DNA from 3 places in the Pseudescherichia vulneris genome. Region 1 is predicted to be linked to each of the others. Evidence: predicted binding sites of a transcription regulator. Region 1 holds the regulator's gene; each other region holds the start of a gene.
The links. The regulator CRP, encoded in region 1, controls carbon source genes, mostly activating them, when cyclic AMP is high. The targets are predictions, from matches to a motif close to ATGTGANNNNNNTCACAT.
Positions count from the first base shown of each region.

Region 2: garD (galactarate dehydratase) is a predicted target of CRP. The motif match lies at 1,629-1,646, and genes of this name have one in related genera.
Region 3: ldtB (L,D-transpeptidase) is a predicted target of CRP. The motif match lies at 1,014-1,031, and genes of this name have one in related genera.

Region 1 is NZ_LR607338.1:1,241,875-1,248,458, reverse strand. It holds gene argD (bifunctional acetylornithine/succinyldiaminopimelate transaminase) at 1-993, shown strand, start outside; gene FN633_RS05135 (YccS/YhfK family putative transporter) at 990-3,071, opposite strand; gene crp (cAMP-activated global transcriptional regulator CRP) at 3,124-3,756, opposite strand; gene FN633_RS05125 (OsmC family protein) at 4,065-4,469, shown strand; gene FN633_RS05120 (phosphoribulokinase) at 4,521-5,390, opposite strand; gene FN633_RS05115 (YheU family protein) at 5,444-5,662, opposite strand; gene FN633_RS05110 (hydrolase) at 5,663-6,584, opposite strand, start outside.
Region 2 is NZ_LR607338.1:2,811,438-2,820,186, forward strand. It holds gene garD (galactarate dehydratase) at 1-1,506, opposite strand, end outside; gene FN633_RS11775 (MFS transporter) at 1,915-3,246, shown strand; gene garL (2-dehydro-3-deoxyglucarate aldolase) at 3,273-4,043, shown strand; gene garR (2-hydroxy-3-oxopropionate reductase) at 4,074-4,964, shown strand; gene garK (glycerate 2-kinase) at 5,026-6,171, shown strand; RNA gene rnpB (RNase P RNA component class A) at 6,204-6,585, shown strand; gene FN633_RS11800 (DUF1493 family protein) at 6,645-7,121, opposite strand; gene FN633_RS11805 (SLC5/6 family protein) at 7,316-8,644, shown strand; gene FN633_RS11810 (L-cysteine desulfidase family protein) at 8,679-8,749, shown strand, end outside.
Region 3 is NZ_LR607338.1:1,849,542-1,858,290, reverse strand. It holds gene FN633_RS07900 (ABC-F family ATPase) at 1-911, opposite strand, end outside; gene ldtB (L,D-transpeptidase) at 1,128-2,048, shown strand; gene FN633_RS07890 (aldo/keto reductase) at 2,103-3,143, opposite strand; gene FN633_RS07885 (efflux transporter outer membrane subunit) at 3,247-4,773, opposite strand; gene FN633_RS07880 (DHA2 family efflux MFS transporter permease subunit) at 4,775-6,346, opposite strand; gene FN633_RS07875 (HlyD family secretion protein) at 6,343-7,485, opposite strand; gene FN633_RS07870 (SLC13 family permease) at 7,587-8,696, opposite strand; gene mntR (manganese-binding transcriptional regulator MntR) at 8,693-8,749, opposite strand, start outside.

The DNA.
Region 1 (6,584 bases):
ACCAGCAATGTCTTTACCAACGAGCCAGCGCTGCGCCTGGCGCGTAAGATTATCGACGTCACCTTTGCCGAGCGCGTGCTGTTTATGAACTCCGGCACCGAGGCCAACGAAACCGCCTTTAAGCTGGCGCGCTACTACGCCTCTACGCGCCACAGTCCGTACAAAACCAAAATCATCGCCTTCCATAACGCCTTCCACGGACGTTCGCTGTTTACCGTCTCGGTCGGCGGCCAGCCGAAATACTCCGACGGCTTCGGACCGAAACCCGCCGATATCATCCACGTGCCGTTCAACGATCTTCATGCGGTGAAAGCGGTGATGGACGATCACACCTGTGCGGTGGTGGTTGAGCCGGTGCAGGGGGAGGGGGGCGTGACTGCCGCCACGCCAGAATTCTTACAGGGCCTGCGCGAGCTGTGCGACCAGCACCAGGCGCTGCTGGTCTTTGATGAAGTGCAGTGCGGGATGGGGCGCAGCGGCGATCTCTTTGCCTACATGCACTACGGCGTAACGCCGGATATCCTCACCAGCGCCAAGGCGCTGGGTGGCGGTTTCCCTATCAGCGCCGTGCTGACCACCGAGGCGATTGCCAACGCCTTCCACGTGGGCTCCCACGGTTCGACCTACGGCGGCAACCCGCTGGCCTGCGCGGTGGCGGGTGCAGCCTTTGACATTATTAGCTCGACTGAGGTGCTGCAAGGCGTTAGCGAGAAGCGACAGCGCTTCGTCAAACATTTACAGCAGATCGACGAGCAGTTTGACGTGTTCAGCGATATTCGCGGCATGGGCCTGCTGATTGGTGCCGAGCTAAAACCGCAGTACAAGGGGCGCGCCCGCGATCTGCTTTACGCGGCCGCCGATGAGGGCGTGATGGTGCTGAACGCCGGGCCAGACGTGATGCGCTTTGCCCCGTCGCTGGTGGTCAGCGAGCAGGATATTGATGAAGGCATGCAGCGCTTTGCCGTGGCGGTAGCCAACCTTGTCCGGGCTTAATCTTTACTCCACCGGCGATTAAGCCAGATGCCATGATGCGGGCGCTGACGCCATGCCACCGATGAGATGGTGTGCATGCTGTTCAGATGCCCGATAATACGCTGGAGATGCATCTCCATCGGGCTCATTGGGCCGTGGGTGCGCGTCTCCGGCGCTTCAAGAATATTCGCGTCCCCGGATGCTCCGGCCCCGTCATAGTCCAGCCGCTGCTGGCAGCGCTGAAGCGCAATTTCGCATGACTCCAGATAGCGCTGGGTCAGGTCCGGCGTCAGCATGGCATGCTCCCGAGCCAGCGTTGTCAGGGCGTTAATATGCTCGACGATAAACTGGCTATGGGTCACCCAGAGCTTCATGTCTTCCAGATAGTGGGTATTGAACCCCGGCTCCTGCATCGCCTGATTCAGCGAGTTAAAGAGGGCGTTGTGCGCCTGGTTGACCCGTATCCGCTGGTAGGCCAGCGGCGTCGGCTGCGGATCGTCGCTGAGGATCAGGCGAATCGCATCCTGATCCTTCTCAATGGCATCATGGGCGTTTTTCCGCAGTAGACCGCTCTGCCACTGCGGCCAGAGCCAGACCATCCCGCCGAAGGCGATCAGGCAGCCAATCAGGGTATCGATCAGCCGGGCAACGATAAAATTCTCGCCGCTCAGGGTCAGAATTTGAATCGAGTACACCGCCGTAATGGTGAATCCTACCGTCGCCCAGCCGTAGCTCTTGCGAATGATCAGGTAGCTGATTAGCGTGATAAATAGCATGCCCAGCAGGGTATACCCCTCCGGAACATGGAAGTGCAGGGCAACGCCAGCAACCGTTAACCCTGCCAGTGTGCCTGCCGCCCGATGTAAAATACGTACCCGAGTAGCGCCGTAGCCGTTCTGCGTAACCAGCAGCACCGTCATTAGGATCCAGTAGGGCTTCGGCAGATGCAGGGCACTGCCCATCAGGCTGGCGATGCTCAACATGACGCTGATGCGGGCGGCATTGCGCAGCGCCGGAGATTTCAGCGACAGATAACTCTTGAGCGCCTCCCACAGCGGCTGGCGGCGCTGCTGGTCGGCCATCAGGTCGCGGGTATAGAGTGGGCGCTGGGTGCGCAGCACGCGGGCGATGCGGCTAAAGTGCCAGGCGCAGAACTGCCCAACCGGATTTTGCGGATGTTGGCGGGCGATCTTCTCCAGGGCACCAATCTGCTTCTCCATGGTGAAGCGGGTCGGGTAGCGATGGTACAGAATGTCGTCTGCCAGCACCCGAAGCCGGGCAGCGACCACCTGCGCATTCCAGCGGATCACCGCTTCGGCGTGGCTGCGCTCCACCAGCTTCTGCACCTCTTCCGGCTGGTGCAGGCTGACCGAGATGTGCTCCTGCAGATCCAGCGCCACCTGAAACGCCCGCAGCAGACGCTTGTAGTCGTTATGCTGGTTGGCGGCGAGCATATGCAGCTGCTGATAGCACTGGCTGATGAGATCCACCGCCTTTTGCTGACGCGCCAGCAGCGGCGGCAGGGCCTTCTCCGGATCGGCGTGCTGCGTCAGCAGGCTGTATTTCGCCTCGCAGTAATCGGCGAGCTGGCGGTAGAGCAGGCTCAATGATTCGCGCAGGGGCTGCTCGCGCCACAGCCAAAACCAGAACCAGTTAAATGCGCCATACCAGAGCGTGCCCAGGGCGTAGATGAGCAGCGGTTCCCAGACCGGCATATTGCCCGCCAGGCTGAGGGTAAAGATAGCGGCGATAAGCGAAGCGGGCAGCAGACGTGCGTGTAGAGGACTGATTTCCGCCGTGACGCCCAGCAGCATTGCCAATCCGGCGAGGATCAGCGGGAGCGCAACGTTGGCCCCCAGCAGCAGCTGCACCGCCAGGCTACAGCCAGCAAACAGCGAGCCGCCGATAACCAGGCGCTTAAAGAAGCGTTTGTGCGGCGTATCAAGACCGGCAATGTTGCAGCAGGCGGGCACCAGCGAGAATAGCAGACCATGCTGAAGATGACCCAGCGCCAGACCGATGGCCACAGGAAGACACAGCACCAGCGTTTGCCGCAGTGCGTAGTTAACTTCGGGGTGGTAGATTAACCTGCGCCACATGAGGAGAAGAGCAAAAACGGCGTCCGCAGAGGCGATACGCCGTTCTTAAAGCTTAACGTGTTCCGTAGACGACGATGGTTTTGCCGTGCGCGGAGATCAGGTTCTGATCTTCCAGCATCTTCAGAATACGGCCTACGGTTTCACGGGAGCAGCCGACGATCTGGCCGATCTCCTGGCGGGTGATTTTGATCTGCATCCCGTCCGGATGGGTCATGGCGTCCGGCTGTTTAGCCAGGTTCAGCAGGGTCTGCGCGATGCGGCCGGTGACGTCGAGGAAGGCGAGGTTACCCACTTTCTCAGAAGTGACCTGCAGGCGGCGTGCCATCTGCGACGAAAGACGCATCAGAATATCCGGGTTGACCTGGATCAGCTGACGGAATTTTTTATAGGAAATTTCGGCCACTTCACAGGCGGTTTTCGCCCGTACCCATGCGCTGCGCTCCTGGCCCTCTTCAAACAGGCCCAGTTCACCGATAAAGTCGCCCTGGTTCAGGTAAGAGAGGATCATCTCTTTCCCTTCTTCGTCCTTGATGAGCACTGCCACTGAGCCTTTGACGATGTAGTACAACGTTTCCGCTTTTTCACCCTGGTGAATCAGCGTGCTCTTCGATGGGTACTTATGAATGTGGCAATGAGACAAGAACCATTCGAGAGTCGGGTCTGTTTGTGGTTTGCCAAGCACCATGCGCGGTTATCCTCTGTTATAAGCTGGCGCCAGTCGCGGGACGCATCCGGCGGCTGGGGTTGCAATCATATGCTTCCCGAATCCTGGGAAGGGGGCCGTCAATATAAGCGTGCGGCCTGTAATGGTTGAAGTCCTCTGCATACCTGCATAATGTCAATACATTACCGTAGCATCCCGACTGTTTTAGCATAGCTTTTGCCGTGTGTCTCCTGGTGTCTCGCTTCAGCTTGATGGATGTCGCCTTCCGTTGCGCGTTTTACTCGGCGCGCGTAATCTGTCGGGAAAATTGCCACTCTGGAGTGATGAAAATGCAAGCACGCGTAAAATGGGTTGAAGGGTTAACGTTCCTCGGCGAATCCGCCTCTGGCCATCAGGTTTTAATGGACGGCAACTCCGGGGATAAAGCCCCCAGCCCGATGGAGATGGTGCTGATGGCGGCAGGCGGATGCAGCGCCATCGACGTGGTGTCGATCCTGCAGAAAGGCCGTCATAGCGTGACCGATTGCGAAGTGAAGCTGACCTCCGAGCGCCGGGAAGAGGCCCCGCGTCTCTTCACCCACATCAACCTGCACTTTATCGTTACCGGCAAAGAACTGAAGGATGCGGCGGTATCCCGCGCGGTAGATCTCTCGGCGGAGAAGTACTGCTCCGTGGCGCTGATGCTGGAGAAAGCGGTTAACATCACCCATTCATACGAAGTGATTGAGGGATGATTTTATGCCCGGTGGCGCTGCGCTTACCGGGCCTACATGACGCGCATTGCCTTATTCAATCTTCTTGCCTTCCATCAGCCGCTGCACCAGCGGCAGCATGATCAGCTCCATCGCCAGCCCCATTTTGCCGCCCGGCACCACCAGGGTATTGATATGGGAGATAAACGAGCCTTGCAGCATCGCCAGCAGCCAGGGGTAATCTATCCCCTCCAGATCGCGGAAGTGGATCACCACAAAGCTCTCGTCCAGCGAGGGAATATTTTTGGCTGCGAAAGGGTTTGAGGTGTCGACCGTGGGGACGCGCTGGAAGTTGATGTGGGTGCGGGAGAACTGCGGCGTAATGAAGTTGATATAGTCATCCATTGAGCGTACCACCGAGTCCATCACCGTCTCCCGGGAGTGGCCGCGCTCGCTGGTGTCGCGGATCATCTTCTGGATCCACTCCAGGTTGATAATCGGCACCACCCCCACCAGCAGATCCACATGGCGTGCCACGTCGTGCTGGGGCGTCACCACGCCGCCGTGCAACCCCTCATAAAACAGAATATCGGTAGGTTCCGGCAGCGGCTGCCACGGCGTAAAGGTGCCCGGAACCTGGTTCCACGGCACGGCTTCGTCGTAGGTGTGCAGATACTTGCGCGCCTGCCCGGTGCCGTTGTGACCATACTCGATAAAGGTCTGCTCCAGCAGGCCAAAATCGTTGGCGTCCGGGCCAAAGTAGCTGATATGCCGCCCGGCATCGCGCGCCTTGCGGATTGCCATATCCATCTCCGGACGGGTATAGCGGTGGAAGCTATCGCCCTCCACCTCGGCGGCGCGCAGCCCGAGCTGAGAAAAAATTTTACGAAAGGCGAGGCTGGTGGTGGTGGTTCCTGCACCGCTGGAACCTGTCACAGCAATCACCGGATGTTTGGCTGACATAGCGAACGACTCCCTGATAAACAGCAGAAGAGGGCGGATCGCCTGACGCAGCGTTATTCGCGAAACTGTTTACGGGGCATAATATTGACCGTCTCGTGTAGCTCTGACCACACCAGCACGGCCTCACCCGTTTCCAACTGACGCTTTACGTCGGCAACCTTTTGCTCAAGCGAACGCTCATGTTCACCATAATCGGTGCCTTCGCGCAAGACAAAGCTCTCAATCAGGCTGTAGAGCGTCTCGGGTGGAACCTCTTGCCAGGGAATAATCATCTATGCCTCCAGATAGGGTGCCAGCCAGTCGGGGATGCGCTTTTCAAGCCACATCTCAGGGCGGCGTAGCGTGCCGCCAACGAAGCCAACATGGCCGCCATGTTCGGTCAACTGATACTCAATATTAGCGGGTAAATGACCCGCCGCCGGAATGACGTGGTGATCCATAAAGGGATCGTCTTTGGCATGGATAATCAGCGTCGGTTTGCGGATCTGCGGCAGGACCGGCATGGCGCTGCTTCGGCGATAATAGTCAATGGCATCATCGAACCCGTGCGCCTTCGCGGTGATCAGATCATCAAACTCACGGATGCGGCGCACGCGCTTGAGCTGGGCGAGATCGATCGGCAGCGAGCCGGGATAGGCCTTGAGCTTGCGCGTGGCGTTGGCTTTCAGCAGGTTCAGCAGGTAATGCTGGTAGAAGCGTGTAAAACCCTTATCCATATGGAGACTACAGGCCTCCAGCACCAGCGGCGCTGAGACAATCACCGCCGCGTTGAGCGGCAGGCTATCGTCGGCTTTAGCCAGCAGGCAGCCAAGCATATTGCCGCCGAGGGAGTAGCCTACTGCCGCCGTCGGCGCTGGGCCAAACGCATTATGCAGCCAGTGCAGGAACGCGCTGCCATCTTCGGTTTCGCCGGAGTGATAGATGCGGTTCAGGCGGTTAGGCTCGCCGCTGCAGCCGCGAAAGTGCATCACCACCCCAAGCCAGCCGCGCTGTTTGGCGGCGTGGATTAAGCCATGGGCGTAGGGGCTGTGCAGGCTGCCCTCCAGACCGTGAAAGACCACCAGCCGGGGCTTATCTTTTGCCTGCTGCGGATCTTCGCTCCATGCCAAATCGACAAAGTCGCCGTCGGGCAACTCAAGGCGCTGCCACTGGGGAGTGAACTGAAGTCGACGCCGGATAATACGCGGCAGCATG
Region 2 (8,749 bases), 1.6 Mb from region 1:
TTTCTTGCGGCCGCTGGCGACGTCGAGGATAAAGTGGAACAGCTTCCAGCCCACGTCCTCAATGCTCTCTTCCCCGGTCGCGATCGTCCCGGCGTTGATATCCATCAGATCGTACCAGCGGTTAGCCAGCTCGGTACGGGTCGCCATCTTGATAACCGGCACCGCCACCAGGCCGTACGGCGTACCGCGCCCGGTGGTGAACACCTGAACGGTGATCCCGGAGGCTACCTGCTGAGTACCACAGACAAAGTCGCTGGCAGGGGTAGCCGCGTAGATCAGGCCGCGCTTGGTTGGGCGCTGGCCCGGGGAGAGCACTTCCACAATGGCACTCTGACCAGACTTGGCAATCGAGCCAAGCGCTTTTTCAACCACGTTGGCGAGGCCGCCTTTTTTGTTGCCCGGAGAGGGGTTGGCGCTGCGGTCGGTTTTGCCCATGTCGAGATAGTTATCGTACCAGGCCATCTCTTCCAGCAGGCGCTTGCCCACCTCTTCATTGATGGCGCGCGGGGTGAGCAGATGGATAGCATCGCGCACCTCGGTGACTTCCGAGAACATCACCGTCGCACCGCAGCGGACCAGCAGGTCAGAGGCGTAGCCCACCGCCGGGTTCGCCGTCACGCCAGAGAAGGCGTCGCTGCCGCCGCACTGCATGCCCACCACCAGCTCCGAAGCCGGGCAGGTTTCGCGCTGGCGAGCATTCAGCTTGATCAGGTGGCGCTCGGCAACCTGAAGAATATCGTCCACCATCGAGCGGAAGCCGACGTGCTGCTCATCCTGCAAACGAACGATGCTGGCGCTGTCGACGGGGATGGCCTGCACATCTTCCGTTCCCTGCAGCAGGCGCTCCGGCTGGAGCTTCTCACAGCCCAGGCCAACCACCATCACTTCGCCACCAAAGTTTGGGTTCAGGGCGATGTTATGGATAGTGCGAATAGGCACCACAGCCGCCGGGGCGTTGATCGCCACGCCGCAGCCGTAGAGATGATTGAGGCCAACCACGCCGTCCACGTTGGGGTATTTCGGCAGCAGGTCGCGCTCAATAATTTTGACCACGTAGTCCACCACGCCCGCGACGCAGTGCACGCTGGTGGTGATCCCGAGCAGGTTTTTGGTACCGACGCTGCCGTCGGCGTTGCGGTAGCCTTCGAAGGTATATCCTTCAAGGGCGGGCAGCGGCGCTGGCACCTTGGTTGCCAGAGGCAGGGTATTCAGCGGCGGCGCTGTAGGTAGCTCCACGGTGGATTCGTCGATCCAGCTGCCTCGGGCAATATCGCGCACCGCATAGCCGATCACCTCCCCGTAGCGGACGATGTTACCGTGCGCGGGAATATCCACCAGCGCGACTTTATGTCCCTGCGGGATATGCTCAATCAGTTCAAGCCCATCCGGGAAACGGGTCCCGGCTCTTAAGCCATTGTCATTGACAATAATCGCCACGTTATCGGTCTCATGAACCTTAATATAAAACGCCGTCGGTGATTCTTGTCTAATTTCGATGTCGGCCATTGTCCACTATTCTCCGCCAGGTATGGGATAACAAAAACGGGAAAATGAGTATCGTGTTTCTTGTTATCTGAAATAAACAACATTGCTATGGAATAAATAGTGTCAGGAGTTCCCGATTAAGAATGTGATCCAGATCACTCATTATTGCTGTAGCAGGCCTGGCGGCAGGGCTAATGCCTAAATCTGTGGATCAGCGCCCAGACAGTTGTGCATATGCTCAATATATTCGCCAAAATTTACGTGTTAATTGAGCATGGATACAATGCGAGATAGTTGGGGCCTGATTATACTGATTCACGCTTTCATTGCATCTGGTTAGTTAACTGATATTGCCTGCTATCGATAAATAATCAGGAAAATACACCTCATAAAAATATAAAAATAGAGTACCGTACCGAGGATAAATAAATGATATTGGATACTGCCGTTGAGTCAAAAAAGGGTATGCCCACCCGCTATTTAATCTTGCTCATTATCTTTATCGTTACGGCGATTAACTATGCGGACCGCGCGACCCTCTCTATCGCCGGGACCGAAGTTGCCAAAGAGCTGCAGCTCAGCGCCGTCTCCATGGGCTACATCTTCTCCGCTTTCGGCTGGGCCTACCTGCTGATGCAGATCCCCGGCGGCTGGCTGCTGGACCGCTACGGTTCGAAGAAAGTGTACACCTACAGCCTCTTTTTCTGGTCGCTGTTCACCTTCCTGCAAGGGTTTGTTGATGTCTTCCCGCTGGCCTGGGCTGGCGTGTCGATGTTCATCATGCGCTTTATGCTGGGTTTCTCTGAAGCTCCCTCATTCCCGGCGAATGCCCGCATCGTTGCCGCGTGGTTCCCGACCAAAGAGCGCGGTACGGCGTCGGCTATTTTCAACTCTGCCCAGTACTTCTCCCTGGCACTCTTCTCCCCGCTGCTGGGCTGGCTGACCTTCGCCTGGGGCTGGGAGCATGTGTTTACGGTGATGGGCGTGATTGGCTTTGTGCTGACCGGCATGTGGGTGAAGTTTATCCATAACCCGACCGACCACCCGAACATGTCCGCCAACGAGCTGGAGTACATCACCAAGGGCGGTGCAGTGGTCGATATGGACCATAAAAAGCCGGGGGCGGCTGTTGCGGGTCCTAAAATGCACTACATCAAGCAATTATTGACCAACCGCATGATGCTGGGTGTGTTCTTCGGCCAGTATTTTATCAATACCATCACCTGGTTCTTCCTCACCTGGTTCCCTATCTACCTGGTGCAGGAGAAAGGGATGTCGATTCTTAAAGTGGGTCTGGTGGCATCCATTCCGGCGCTGTGCGGCTTTGCTGGCGGCGTGCTGGGCGGGGTCTTCTCGGATCACCTGATCAAACGTGGCGCAACCATCACCCTGGCGCGTAAGCTGCCTATCGTCCTGGGCATGCTGCTCGCGTCGAGCATCATTCTGTGTAACTACACCGATAACACCACCCTGGTCGTCACGCTGATGGCGCTGGCGTTCTTTGGCAAAGGGTTTGGTGCCCTCGGCTGGCCGGTGATCTCCGATACCGCGCCAAAAGAGATTGTTGGACTGTGCGGCGGGGTATTTAACGTGTTTGGCAACGTGGCCTCCATTGTCACCCCGCTGGTAATTGGTTACCTGGTCAGCGAGCTGCACTCCTTTAACGCTGCTCTGGTGTTCGTCGGCTGTTCAGCCCTGATGGCGATGTTCTGCTACCTGTTCGTGGTGGGCGACATCAAGCGTATGGAACTGCGGAATTAAGCAACGGTTACTTCAAGGTATAGATGATGACTAACGATATCTTCCCAAACAAATTCAAGGCTGCGCTGGCAGCGCATCAGATTCAGATTGGCTGCTGGTCCGCGCTGGCAAGCCCAATCAGCACCGAGGTGCTGGGCCTGGCGGGCTTTGACTGGCTGGTACTCGACGGCGAACATGCGCCGAACGATGTCACCACCTTTATCCCGCAGCTGATGGCCCTCAAGGGCAGCAGCAGCGCGCCGGTGGTTCGCGCCCCGGCTAACGATCCGATTGCCATTAAGCGCCTGCTCGATATCGGCTTCTACAACTTCCTGATCCCGTTTGTCGAGAGTGAAGAGGAAGCCGTGCTGGCGGTGGCCTCTACCCGCTACCCGCCGGAAGGCATTCGCGGCGTATCGGTCTCCCATCGCGCCAACATGTTTGGCACCGTGCCGGACTACTTCGGCCAGGCGAATAAGAACATCACCATTCTGGTACAGATTGAGAGCCAGCAGGGTGTAGATAACGTTGATGCCATCGCCGCTACCGACGGCGTGGATGGGATCTTCGTTGGCCCAAGCGACCTGGCCGCCGCGCTGGGTCACTTAGGCAACGCATCACATCCGGAAGTCCAGCGCTGCATTCAGCACATCTTTGCCCGTGCGAAAGCACACGGTAAGCCGAGCGGCATCCTCGCGCCAGTAGAGGCGGATGCGCGCCGTTACCTGGAGTGGGGCGCAACCTTCGTCGCCGTAGGCAGTGACCTGGGCGTATTCCGCGCCGGAACCCAGCGTTTAGCTGATTCATTTAAGAAATAACCACCACCGAACTGAAGAGAGAGACGCAATATGACACTGAAAGTTGGTTTTATTGGCCTGGGCATCATGGGTAAACCAATGAGTAAAAACCTCATTAAAGCCGGTTACTCGCTGGTGGTTTCTGACCGTAATCCTGAGGCTATTGCTGAAGTGATTGCCGCCGGTGCAGAAACTGCTTCCACGGCAAAAGAGATTGCCGAGCAGTGTGATGTGATCATCACCATGCTGCCGAACTCCCCGCACGTAAAAGAGGTGGCGCTGGGCGAAGGCGGCATTATCGAAGGGGCGAAAGCGGGAACCGTGCTGATCGACATGAGCTCTATCGCACCGCTGGCCAGCCGTGAAATCAGCGACGCGCTGAAGGCGAAAGGCGTACAGATGCTCGATGCGCCAGTTAGCGGCGGCGAACCAAAAGCGATCGACGGCACGCTCTCCGTGATGGTGGGCGGCGACAAGGCGCTATTCGATAAATACTACGACCTGCTGAAAGCGATGGCGGGCTCGGTGGTGCATACCGGCGACATCGGCGCAGGCAACGTCACCAAGCTGGCAAACCAGGTGATCGTGGCGCTGAACATTGCCGCCATGTCTGAGGCCCTGAGTCTGGCAACCAAGGCTGGCGTAAACCCGGATCTGGTATTCCAGGCTATCCGTGGCGGCCTGGCCGGCAGCACCGTGCTGGAGGCGAAAGCGCCAATGGTGCTGGATCGTAACTTCAAGCCGGGCTTCCGTATCGATCTGCACATCAAGGATCTGGCTAACGCGCTGGATACCTCTCACGGCGTAGGCGCACAGCTACCGCTGACCGCGGCGGTGATGGAGATGATGCAGGCGCTGCGCGCTGACGGTCACGGCAACGACGACCATAGCGCCCTTGCGTGCTACTACGAAAAACTGGCGAAAGTAGAGATCTCTCGCTAACAAAAAACGGGCGCGGAGACGCGCCCGGCATCTATGCCGCGTGCAGTAACAGGCTACTGATATGAAAATCGTGATCGCCCCAGACTCTTACAAGGAAAGCCTGTCTGCTACCGAGGTAGCTCAGGCGATAGAAAAAGGATTTCGGGAAATTTTTCCGGATGCACACTACGTCTCCGTTCCGGTCGCTGACGGTGGCGAAGGCACGGTTGAGGCGATGATCGCCGCTACCCAAGGCGCGGAGCATACGGCGTCGGTGACCGGCCCGCTGGGCGAGCGCGTAGACGCCCGCTGGGGCATGTCCGGCGACGGTAACACCGCGTTTATCGAGATGGCCGCCGCGAGCGGGCTGGCTCTCGTTCCCCCTGAATTACGTAACCCGTTGATTACTACCTCGCGCGGCACCGGGGAGCTGATCCTGTGCGCGCTGGAGCACGGCGCGCGCAATATCATTATTGGTATTGGCGGCAGCGCCACCAACGACGGCGGCGCAGGCATGGTCCAGGCGCTGGGCGCGAAGCTGTGCGATGCCAACGGCACCGAGATTGGCCACGGCGGAGGCAGCTTGATGAGCCTCAACACCATCGATATTAGCGGGCTGGATCCGCGTCTGGCCTCATGCACTATCCGCGTCGCCTGCGATGTTACCAATCCCCTGACGGGTGAGCAGGGCGCATCACGTATCTTTGGCCCACAGAAAGGGGCTACCGACGCGCAGATCGTTGAGCTGGATAACAACCTCAGCCACTATGCCGACGTGATTAAAAAATCCCTGCACGTAGATGTTAACGCGGTGCCGGGTGCGGGCGCGGCGGGCGGTATGGGCGCGGCGCTGATGGCTTTCCTTGGCGCGGAGCTCCGCAGCGGCATTGAGATCGTTACCCAGGCGCTGAACCTGGAAGAGCATATTCACGACTGTACGCTGGTGGTCACCGGCGAGGGGCGAATCGACAGCCAGAGTATTCACGGCAAAGTGCCCGTGGGCGTGGCGAAGGTTGCCAGGAAATACCATAAGCCGGTGATTGGCATTGCGGGCAGCTTGACCCACGACGTGGGCGTTGTTCATCAGTACGGCATCGATGCGGTGTTTAGCGTGCTGACCAGCATCGGCACGCTGGAAGAGGCCTTCCGTGGCGCATTCGACAATATCTACCGCGCTTCACGCAACATTGCCGCCACCCTGCGGGTCGGGATGTTGACGGAGGGGTGACAGCGGAGCCTAAACCCTCTATACTTCGCGCCGAAGCTGACCAGACAGTCGCCGCTTCGTCGTCGTCCTCCTTCGGGGGAGACGGGCGGAGGGGAGGAAAGTCCGGGCTCCATAGGGCAAGGTGCCAGGTAACGCCTGGGGGGTGTCACAGCCCACGACCAGTGCAACAGAGAGCAAACCGCCGATGGCCCACGCAAGTGGGATCAGGTAAGGGTGAAAGGGTGCGGTAAGAGCGCACCGCGCGGCTGGTAACAGTCCGTGGCACGGTAAACTCCACCCGGAGCAAGGCCAAATAGGGGTTCATAAGGTACGGCCCGTACTGAACCCGGGTAGGCTGCTTGAGCCAGTGAGCGATTGCTGGCCTAGATGAATGACTGTCCACGACAGAACCCGGCTTATCGGTCAGTTTCACTCTTTACACAGAACCCCGCCTCGGCGGGGTTTTTTGTTTTTAACGTCACGACAAATTAGGATCAATCATACAGCCAGCGGCCCGCTTTCGCTGACTCAATCAGCATCTGAAGCGTGAGCGGTTTAGGTTGCACCTCTGGGATCTGTTGGGACGCCGTACGAAGAAAGTTAGGCAGAATCCCTTTTTCATAAGGCCAGTATGAGAGGAAATGAAAGCGGCTACTATCAACGTTGAAGCGCTGAAAATAGTCTTTCATAATCTCATCTCCTGTTTCACGTGCCCAAGGGTATTTGCCCGTAGAGAGGCTTGTCTCAAGCGTTAGCACAGGCTTGGTTTTGGCAAACAGTGGCTTGTTGTTATAGGTCGTTTCATACCACTCAGTAACCGCGTTTTCGATATCATTTACCATATTATCCCGCCTTTTCATCTGCCCGACGGCCGCCTGTGCAGGCCTACGGTCGGGCATGTTCTGTAGGCCGAGCAAGCGCAGCGCCGCCCGGCATTCTATGGACAAATAATCCTGCGTGATCCCTTTCACACATACACTCGCGTTAGAATATTTTTATTAATTTAGATGCAAACGCAACGGGTGTTTCTCAAATTATCCCATTCAAATTAAGTAATAGCCAAGTTTTTCTCCCACTTCCTGATTACGATTAATTTATACCAATAGCCGTGATATTAGCGGCGTCGATAATAAAATCTGTCCTTACACTAATAAGCGAGAGCGTTATGATTACTAATAATAGTGATGTGATGCAAGGCACATCATCAGCAGCCCAAAAAGCGGGCATGACGGAGCAGGCGTGGCGCGAGGCCATTAAATTCGACGGCACCGACACGGGCTGGGTTATTATGAGCATCGGGATGGCCATCGGTGCGGGCATTGTTTTTCTACCGGTACAGGTGGGATTAATGGGGCTGTGGGTGTTTCTGCTCTCCTCTATTATTGGCTACCCGGCAATGTATCTCTTTCAACGACTGTTTATTAACACGCTGGCGGAGTCGCCGGAGTGCAAAGATTATCCCAGCGTCATTAGCGGTTATTTAGGTAAAAATTGGGGCGTCCTGTTAGGTGCGCTCTACTTTATCATGCTGGTGATCTGGATGTTCGTTTACTCCACCGCCATCACCAACGACAGCGCCTCCTACCTCCATACCTTTGGTGTCACCCAAGGGCTGCTCTCAGATAACCCCTTCTATGGCCTGGTGCTGATCTGCATCCTGGTTGCCATCTCCTCACGTGGTGAGAAGCTGCTGTTTAAGGTATCGAGCCTGATGGTCTTGACCAAACTGCTGGTGGTCGCAGCGCTAGGGCTGAGTATGGTGGGACTATGGCACCTTTACAATGCCGGGACGCTACCGCCCGCGGGCCTGCTGGTAAAGAACGCTATCATTACGCTGCCTTTTACCCTGACTTCGATTCTGTTTATTCAGACCCTCAGCCCGATGGTTATCTCCTACCGTGCTAAAGAGAAATCCGTTGAGGTTGCTCGCTATAAGGCACTACGGGCAATGAATATTGCCTTTGCCATTCTGTTTATCACCGTCTTTTTCTACGCCGTTTCATTCACCCTGGCAATGGGCCACGATGAAGCGGTAAAAGCCTACCAGCAAAATATCTCTGCGTTGGCGATTGCTGCACAGTTTATTAGCGGTGATGGCGAAGGCTGGGTAAAAGTGGTCAGCGTGATCTTAAATATCTTTGCCGTGATGACTGCCTTCTTTGGCGTCTATCTCGGATTCCGTGAGGCGACCCACGGCATCGTCATGAATCTGCTGCGGCGTAAATTCCCGACCCGGCAGTTTGATGAGCGATATGTCCAGGGCGGGATCATGATCTTTGCCATTCTGCTGGCCTGGAGCGCCATTGTCCTTAATGCGCCAGTGCTGAGCTTCACCTCAATCTGTAGCCCCATCTTCGGCCTGATCGGCTGTTTAATTCCCGCCTGGCTGGTCTATAAGGTGCCAGCTCTGCACAAGTACAAAGGCCTGTCGCTGAAGATCATTATTATCACCGGTCTGCTGCTCTGTATTTCACCGCTGTTGGCCTTCGCCTGATGCAATTAAATTAATAAAATAGATGGACGTTATTATGTCAGATGCAAAATGTAACCCGATTTGGGATCGGTTTATTGAGATTGTACAGCAGGAGGTTAAGCCCGC
Region 3 (8,749 bases), 610 kb from region 1:
TTCTGACGGCTGGAGGCTTTCACCTCATCCAGCTTGATCTTATCGATCTGACGGGCGCGCGAGGTTGCCTGACGGGACTTCGAGGCGTTGGCGCTAAAACGGCTGACGAAGGATTGCAGGTCAGCGATCTGCGCTTTCTTCTTGGCGTTGTCGGCCAGCAGACGTTCACGCGCCTGGGTCGCCGCGGTCATGTACTCGTCGTAGTTGCCCGCATAGACGCGCAGCTCGCCGTAGTCCAGATCCGCCATGTGGGTGCAGACCATGTTCAGGAAGTGACGGTCATGCGAGATGATGATCATGGTGCTATTACGCTCGTTCAGCACCTGCTCCAGCCAGCGAATAGTGTCGATGTCCAGGTTGTTGGTCGGTTCATCGAGCAGCAGGATATCTGGATTAGAGAACAGAGCCTGGGCCAGCAGCACACGCAGCTTCCAGCCGGGAGCCACTTCGCTCATCGGACCGTAGTGCTGCTCGACAGGAATACCGACGCCGAGCAGCAATTCGCCCGCACGGGACTCGGCGGAGTAGCCGTCCATCTCGCCGTACAGCACTTCGAGATCGGCCACTTTATAGCCGTCCTCTTCGCTCATCTCGGCCAGGCCGTAGATGCGATCGCGCTCCTGCTTCACTTCCCACAGCTCGCCGTGACCCATGATCACCGTGTCGAGCACGCTGAACTCTTCAAAGGCGAACTGATCCTGACGCAGCTTACCGATACGCTCGTTCGGATCGAGGGAGACGTTGCCCAGCGTAGGCTCAAGGTCGCCGCCGAGGATCTTCATAAAGGTGGATTTTCCGCTACCGTTCGCCCCAATCAGGCCGTAACGATTGCCGCCGCCAAACTTGACGGAAATATTTTCAAACAGCGGCTTACTGCCAAACTGCATGGTGACGTTGCTGGTAACTAACACGGTGTTATCCTGAAAATGTGTGACAAACTCTGCATTATGCCACAATTCCGAATTGAAATCGCGCAGGTGTGAACAGTTGCTACACTAGGGTAAGAGAAAAAAATGTGATTTCGTACACATCTCAATTCCATGCGCGTGGGAATGCACATATAATGCGCTCCCATCCCTTTGAGCATTCTTAACTAAACGGCCTGTGGCACAGAAACCTCGCATACCATGAATATGAAATTAACAACAATTTTAGCGGCGGCTTTCGCTGTAGTAGGGTTTTGCAAATCCGCGTCTGCTGTAACCTATCCGCTGCCGACCGATGGTAGCCGTCTGATTGGCCAGAACCAGGTCATCACCCTGCCAGAGAACAACAGCCAGCCGCTGGAGTACTACGCGGCCCAGTACCAGATGGGGCTGTCTAACCTGATGGAAGCTAACCCAGGTATCGATCCCTATCTGCCGAAGGGCGGTAGCGTGATGAACATCCCTCAGCAGCTGATCCTGCCGGATACCGTGCATGAAGGGATTGTGATCAACAGCGCCGAGATGCGCCTCTACTACTATCCGAAAGGCACCAACACCGTGATCGTGCTGCCGATCGGTATCGGCCAGCTGGGTAAAGATACCCCGATTAACTGGACCACCAAGGTTGAGCGTAAGAAAGCCGGCCCGACCTGGACGCCGACGGCGAAGATGCACCAGGAGTATATTGCCGCTGGTAACCCACTGCCTGCCGTTGTTCCTGCCGGTCCGGATAACCCGATGGGCCTCTACGCCCTGTACATTGGCCGCCTGTATGCTATTCACGGCACCAACGCTAACTTCGGCGTCGGCCTGCGCGTAAGCCACGGCTGCGTGCGTCTGCGTAACGACGACATCAAGTTCCTGTTCCAGAACGTGCCGGTCGGTACTCGCGTACAGTTTATCGATGAGCCGGTAAAAGCTACCACTGAGCCAGACGGTAGCCGCTACATTGAGGTTCACAACCCGCTCTCTACTACCGAAGCGCAGTTTGACGGCAAAGAGATTGTGCCGATCGCGCTGACCAAGAGCGTGCAGAGCATCACCAGCCAGCCGGACGCCGACCAGAGCGTTGTTGAGCAGGCGATTCAGAACCGTTCCGGGATGCCGGTTCGTCTGAACTAAGTTTGTTTAAGTCATTAAAAAGCCCGGCAATCGCCGGGCTTTTTTATAACCAAATTACTGTTTTTCCAGCTGGTTACGGCGATATTCCCCCTGCCGCTCCAGCATCCAACCTGGATACTCACGTGGCAGGGCGCTGACCGCATCAAGCTGTTTCAATTCCTCTTCGCTCAGGCGGATCTCCGTCGCGGCAATATTATCTGCCAGCTGATCCGGGCGTTTTGCGCCGATAATCACGCTGCTTACCACCGGCTGATGCAGCAGCCACGCCAGGGCAATCTGCGCCACCGACACACCTTTGCTGTCGGCAATGTTACGCATCACGTCTACGCAGTCGAAGGCGCGCTCTTTCTCTACCGGTGGGAAGTCAAACGCCAGTCGACGGCCGCCCTCTTCCCCGCTGCCGCTGCGGTCATACTTGCCGCTCAGCAGGCCACCCGCCAGCGGGCTCCAGACCATCAGCCCCACCCCTTCGCTTTGCAGCATCGGAACCAGCTCACGCTCAAGGTCGCGCCCGGCGATGGTGTAGTAAGCCTGTAGCGAGGCGAAGCGGGCCAGCCCCAGGCGCTCGGAGATGCCCAGCGCCTTCATAATCTGCCACGCCGCCCAGTTGGACACGCCGATATAGCGGACGTGACCGTGCTGAACCAGGTTATCCAGGGCGTAGAGCGTCTCTTCAATCGGCGTTGCCGGATCGAAGCCGTGTAGCTGGTAGAGGTCGATATGATCCAGCTGGAGGCGGCGCAGGCTCTCCTTGACGCTGCCGATAATATGGTAGCGGGAGCTGCCGCGCGAGTTGACCCCGCCGGTGCCGGTTTCACCGAACACCTTGGTGGCCACCACCACGTCTTCACGGGGGATCTTGAGGTTTTTCAGCGCCTGTCCGGTGATCTCTTCCGAGCGCCCTTCCGAGTAAACGTTGGCGGTATCAATAAAGTTGATGCCCGCCGCGAGGGCGTCGCCCACCAGCCTCTCAGCGTCGTTCTGCCGCAGCTGACCAATCTTACCCCACATGCCGCCTTCACCGCCGAAGGTCATGGTGCCCAGGCACAGCTCGGAAACAAAGAGACCGGTATTGCCAAGTTTTTGATAACGCATAGAACGCTCCTTAGGATGTCAGTGAGTGTCCAGTAGTTATACTCCGACGCGCCGGATCGCGAATGTGAGGATCCTGCGCGTTTCTTGCCCAATCCTCTGAACTTTAACCTCGCGTCGCCTCGCCAAAGACCGGGTAATCCGGCAGCTGTACGGTCTGGTATGGCTCCCAGCCGCCTCCCAGCGCCTTGTAGAGCGCCACCAGATCGAGGCTGCTCTGCACTCTCGCCTGGGCGCGCTGCTGCTCGGCCTGGGCCAGCTGGCGCTGGGCATCAAGCACGTCAATAAAAGTAGCGATCCCCTGGCGGTAGCTGTCGCTGGCGAGATCGAATGCGCTCTGCAACGCCTCAATGGTTTTGCTCAGCCCGGCTTCGCGCTGCTGATCGGTGCGGTAGCTGACCAGCGCATTCTCTACGTCACCCAGCGCACTCAGTACCGTCTGGCGATAGTTAAGCGCCGCTGCGCCCTGCTGCGCTCGCGCCAGCTTGACGCTGGAGACCAGCCGTCCGCCCTGGAAGATGGGAATCGACACCTGCGGCCCGAAACTGTAGAAGTGGCTGCTCCAGTCGGTCAGCCAGTCGGTTTCGCTGTTGCGCAGGCCAAACTGGCCGCTCAGGGTCAGGCTCGGGAAGAGCTGCGCCACCGAGACGCCGATCTGCGCCGTGGCCGCGTGCAGGTTGGCCTCGGCTTCACGCACGTCCGGTCGACGGCGAGCCAGGGTTGAGGGAATGCCGGTCTGGATGATATCCGGCAGCTTCGGCAGGGGCTGCACCGACCGTAGCTCCGCATTCAGCGCACCGGGAGGCTTGCCGATCAGAATGGCCAGGGCGTTCATCGCCTGCTGCTCCTGGGCCTGGTACTGCGGCAGCTGCGCCTCCAGGTTGCCGAGCTGTGCCCGAGCGTTCTCCACGTCCAGCTGCGGCGACAGACCGCCGCGCTGGCGACTTTCAGTCAGGCTAAGCGTCTCCTTTGCGGTGTCAATCTGGGTATTCATGGTGGCAAGGATGCTCTGCGCCCCGCGCAGCTGGAGCCACGCGCGGGCCACTTCCGCCTCCAGTGACACCAGGGCGTCGTTACGCTGTTCGATAGCCGCCTGCTGCTGGGCATTGGCCGCCTCGACCTGGCGGCGCACTTTGCCCCACAGATCCAGCTCCCACTGGGCGTCGAAGCTGCCCTGATAGAGATTCACTGGCTGGGTGAGCACCCCAAGGGCATTGTTTATCTCTGGGTCGACGTCCTGCAGCTGGCCGTAAACGTCGTGGGATTTCAGCTCCCCCTCCAGACCCAGCTGCTGCCGGGTAGCCTGAAGGTTGCCGTTTACCGCTGGCAGGAAGGCCCCACCCGCCTGGTTGATCTGCTCCCGTGCGCCAGCAATGCGCAGCACGGTCTGCTGCAGGGAGAGGTTCCCGGCGATCGCTCGTTCGATCAGGCTGTTGAGCTGCGGCGAGTTAAAGGTCGTCCACCAGCGCGGATTTACCGCCTGGCTGGAGGTTTGTGACGGCACGGTTTTATCCCCGGCGTCGTTCCAGTGGCTCACCGCAGGCGGCACGGGTTGCTGATAGTCCGGCCCCACGGCGCAGCCCGCCAGCAGTAGGGTGAGTAACGACAGCGTCGGGGTATGTATCCTGTGCATGTTAATGTGCTCCTGCGCTGCCTTCGCTCTTGATCGGCGAAAGCAGAAGACAAAACGGAATCAGTAAAAACGCCACGGCGCTGAGGATGGTAAAGACGTCAACGTAGGCGAGAAAACGCGACTGCTCGATCATGGTTCGGTACATCTGCCCGGTTGCCAGACCGAGCGGATCTCCCGACAGCGTGGTGAAGTTGCGGATCGCCTCGGCCGTCTCGCGCACCGCCAGCTGGAACTGTTCGCTAAAGGGCGTGGTATGGGCGCTCAAATAGGCGCTGTGCACCTGGGCGCGTTCGGTAATGGCGGCGGTTGAGAGCGAAATACCGATCGATCCGGCGACGTTACGGAACATGGTAAACAGCGCGGCGGCGTCAGCGTTGAGCTGGCGCGGAATGGTGATAAAGGCGATGGTGGTAAGCGGCACAAACAGGAAGCCGAGCCCAATCGACTGCGCGCTGCGGAACAGCACCAGAGTTTCAAAATCAACGTCCGGAGTCAGGTTGCGCGACCAGAAGAAGGCCACCGCCAGGCAGGTAAAGCCGAAGGCGATGATCCACCGGGTCTGCACCACCGGCATCAGCTTCAGCACCAGCGGGATCGTGAGTACGATTAACACCGCCCCTGGGGAGAGCACCAGCCCGGACCAGGTCGCGGTGTAGCCGAGATCCTGCTGCGCCAGCTGGGGGATCACCACCGAGCTACCGTAGAGGATCATCGCCATCCCGGCCATCAGCAGGCTGGAGACGGCAAAGTTTTTATCCTTCATGCAGTGCAGATCCACCACCGGCTTTTTCGCGTACATCAGCCAGTAGATCGCTCCGATAATGCCAATCAGGGTCAGCACGGCAAAGGTGCGAATAAAGCCCGAGGCGAACCAGTCGTCGTCCTCACCACGGTCAAGCATCACCTGCAAACAGCCCAGCCCCAGCGCAATCAGGCCGATGCCGGTCCAGTCGATGGTCAGCTTCTCTTCCGATTTACGTTCCCAGGGGGGATCTTCCAGCAGCTGGTAGATGGCCAGCACGGTGACGATCCCCACCGGGATGTTGATAAAGAAGACCCAGCGCCAGGAGTAGTTGTCGGTGATCCAGCCCCCAAGGGTCGGGCCGAGCACCGGAGCAACGATGATCGCAATTGACGAGAGCCCGAAGGCCTTGCCGCGATCCTCCGGCTTAAAGTAGTCGAGCAGCACCGACTGCTGGGTCGGCTGTAGCCCCCCGCCGAAGAAGCCCTGCAGGATGCGGAACAGGATGATCTCCCACAGCTCGGTAGCGATACCGCACAGGAACGAGCAGACGGTGAACATCACGATGCAGATGAGGAAAAAGCGCTTGCGGCCAAAGACGCGGCTCAGAAAGGCCGAGATCGGCAGCACGATGCCGTTCGCCACCAGGTAGCTGGTGAGCACCCAGGTGGATTCACTGTAGCTCGCCGACAGCGAGCCGGCGACGTGGGGCAGCGCCACGTTGATGATGGTGGTATCGAGGATCTCCATAAACACCGCAAGGGTGACGACAATCGCCACCGCCCACGGGTTACTGGCCGGACGCCAGCTCTCATGGTTGTGATCGGTCATTCCAGCGTCACCTTCGGCTCCACGGACAGCCCCAGCGGCAGCGGCGGCTGGTTAGCGTCAAGGCCCTTATCGATGACGATCTTCACCGGCACGCGCTGGACGATCTTCACGAAGTTGCCGGTGGCGTTTTCCGACGGGAAGGCGGAGAAGCGCGAGCCGCTCCCCTGCTGGATACTGTCGATATGCCCCTCCAGCTCCAGGTCCGGGTAGGCATCCACGCCGATAGTGACTTTATTACCGGGGCGCATCCGCTCCAGCTGCGACTCTTTAAAGTTCGCCACCACCCAAATGTCAGGTGAGACCAGCGAGAAGAGCGCCGTACCCGCCTGCACCAGGGTCCCGGTCTGTACGTTACGCTTGGTGACGAAGCCATCAAAGGGGGCGCGTACTTCGGTATAGGAGAGGTTAAGGTTCGCATTTGCCAGCTGGGCGCGGGCCTGCTCAACCTGCTGCTCCCGGGCTTCGACGTTGGTCTCCTGCTGACGGATCTGCAGATTAATCTGGCTTGCGACCTCAAGCTGGGCATTGGCGCTGGCCAGCTGAGCCTGGGCGCTGCGCAGCTGGGCGTTGGCGCTGTCGATATTTTGTTGCGTGGTCGCCCGCGGGTCGACGCCGCGCTGGCGGCGATAGGCGGCTTCCGCGTTGGCTAAGTCAGCCTTGGCCTTGAGCACCTGCGCCTGCGCTTCGTCGCGCTGAGAGGGGTACTGCACCTTTGAGAGTGCCAGCTGGGCCTGCGCCTGATGCAGCTGGGCGGTAGCCAGCCCAAGCTGGGCCTGAGCCTGATCGCGCTGGGCGGTGGCATCCCGAGGGTCGATCAGCACCAGCAGATCGCCCTTCTTCACCCGCTGGTTATCCTTCACCCGCAGCTCGGTCACGTAGCCCGCCACCTTGGGGGCGATGGTAACCGCATCGCCTTCGGTGAAGGCATCGTCAGTGGTCTCCTGGTTGCGGGTCATCAACCACCACACCAGCGCCACAATCACCATCACTACAACGACTACGCCCAGAATGATTAACGGCTTCTTGCCGGGGCGCTTACGTTCGTTGTTTTGAGCTTTGTTTTGATCGTTGTTTTGATCTTTCCGAGCGGTATTGTTCTTTTCCTGAGCTGCGTCAGGATTCTTTTCGTTATCAGCCATAGCGTTGCAACTGTCCTGTCGATGAACGGCGCGACACGTGCGCCGTTATCTAAAGTTAGGAGGTTGCTATACATTTGCCAGGAAAAACTGACAAATTCGCATTAACTGATAATAAGTAACCCATACCCCACCAGCGCGGCCCAGATCAGCAGCGGAATAGAGTAAAGATGGAAGCGCCACCAGATGCGGCGGTTGTTGGCCATCCGCAGGGCGATCAGGTTCGCCAGCGAGCCGGGCAGCAGGCCGAAACCGCCGACATTGACCGCCCAGGCCAGCAGCGGGCTGGGTGGGACGTAGTTCAGCAGCAGAATGGTCGCCGGCACGTTGCTGATCACCTGCGACAGGCCGATAGCCGTGAGCCACAGGGCGGGCTGGGAGAGGTGCTCTACCCCGTTGAGCGATCCCTGTAGTGCGGGAAGCTGCACCAGCAGATGGACGTCGATAAACATCGCCATAAACACCAGCAGCAGCGTCCAGTCCACGCTCTTTAGCACTTTAAAAGCTACCACCGCAAAGCCTGCGGCGACGATCAACGCGCCCCAGCCCTCATGCTTTAGCTCCAGCGAGATGAGGAACACTACGTACAGCGCCAGGCAGGTCCAGAGCAGGCGCGGCTGCCATGACGGCGCCTGGCTGCCGCTGTGGTAGTTCAGGGCTTTATTGGGGAAAAAGAACCAGCAGAGCAGCAGCAGGCTTGCCATCATCACTACCGCCAGCAGCGCCATCTGCCCGGTAAAGGCAGCGAATGAAAGACCGGATCGCCCCCACAGCAGAATATTTTGTGGATTACCAATCGGGGTCAGCAGCGACCCGGCGTTTACCGCCAGCGCTTCAAAGATGATCAGCCGGTTAACCGGGATTTCACACAGTTTTCTGAGCGTCAGCGTGAGCGGCACAACAATAAAAAGCGCCACGTCGTTGGTCAGGAAGGTGGAGAGCAGCGCCGCCGCCAGGGCCATAAACATCGCCAGCCGCCGCTCGGTGGCGAAGCGCCGGACCATTCTGCGCCCCACCACGTCAAAGTAGCCGCTCTGCTCTACCCCTTTGGTGAGCATCATCAGTCCGCTTAGCGTCAGGATGGTGTGCCAGTCGATCGCCCTGGGCCACGCGGCCGGGTTAAAGGGAACGAAAAAGCTCAGGATAATGCCGATCAGGATCAGCAGCTGGAAAAAGCGATCGCGCGCCAGCGCGTGCACGAACGGCAGGATCATTCCGCAGGGTGCTCCTGCTGAAGGGTAAAGAGGCGAAAGCGCTCCAGCGTCTC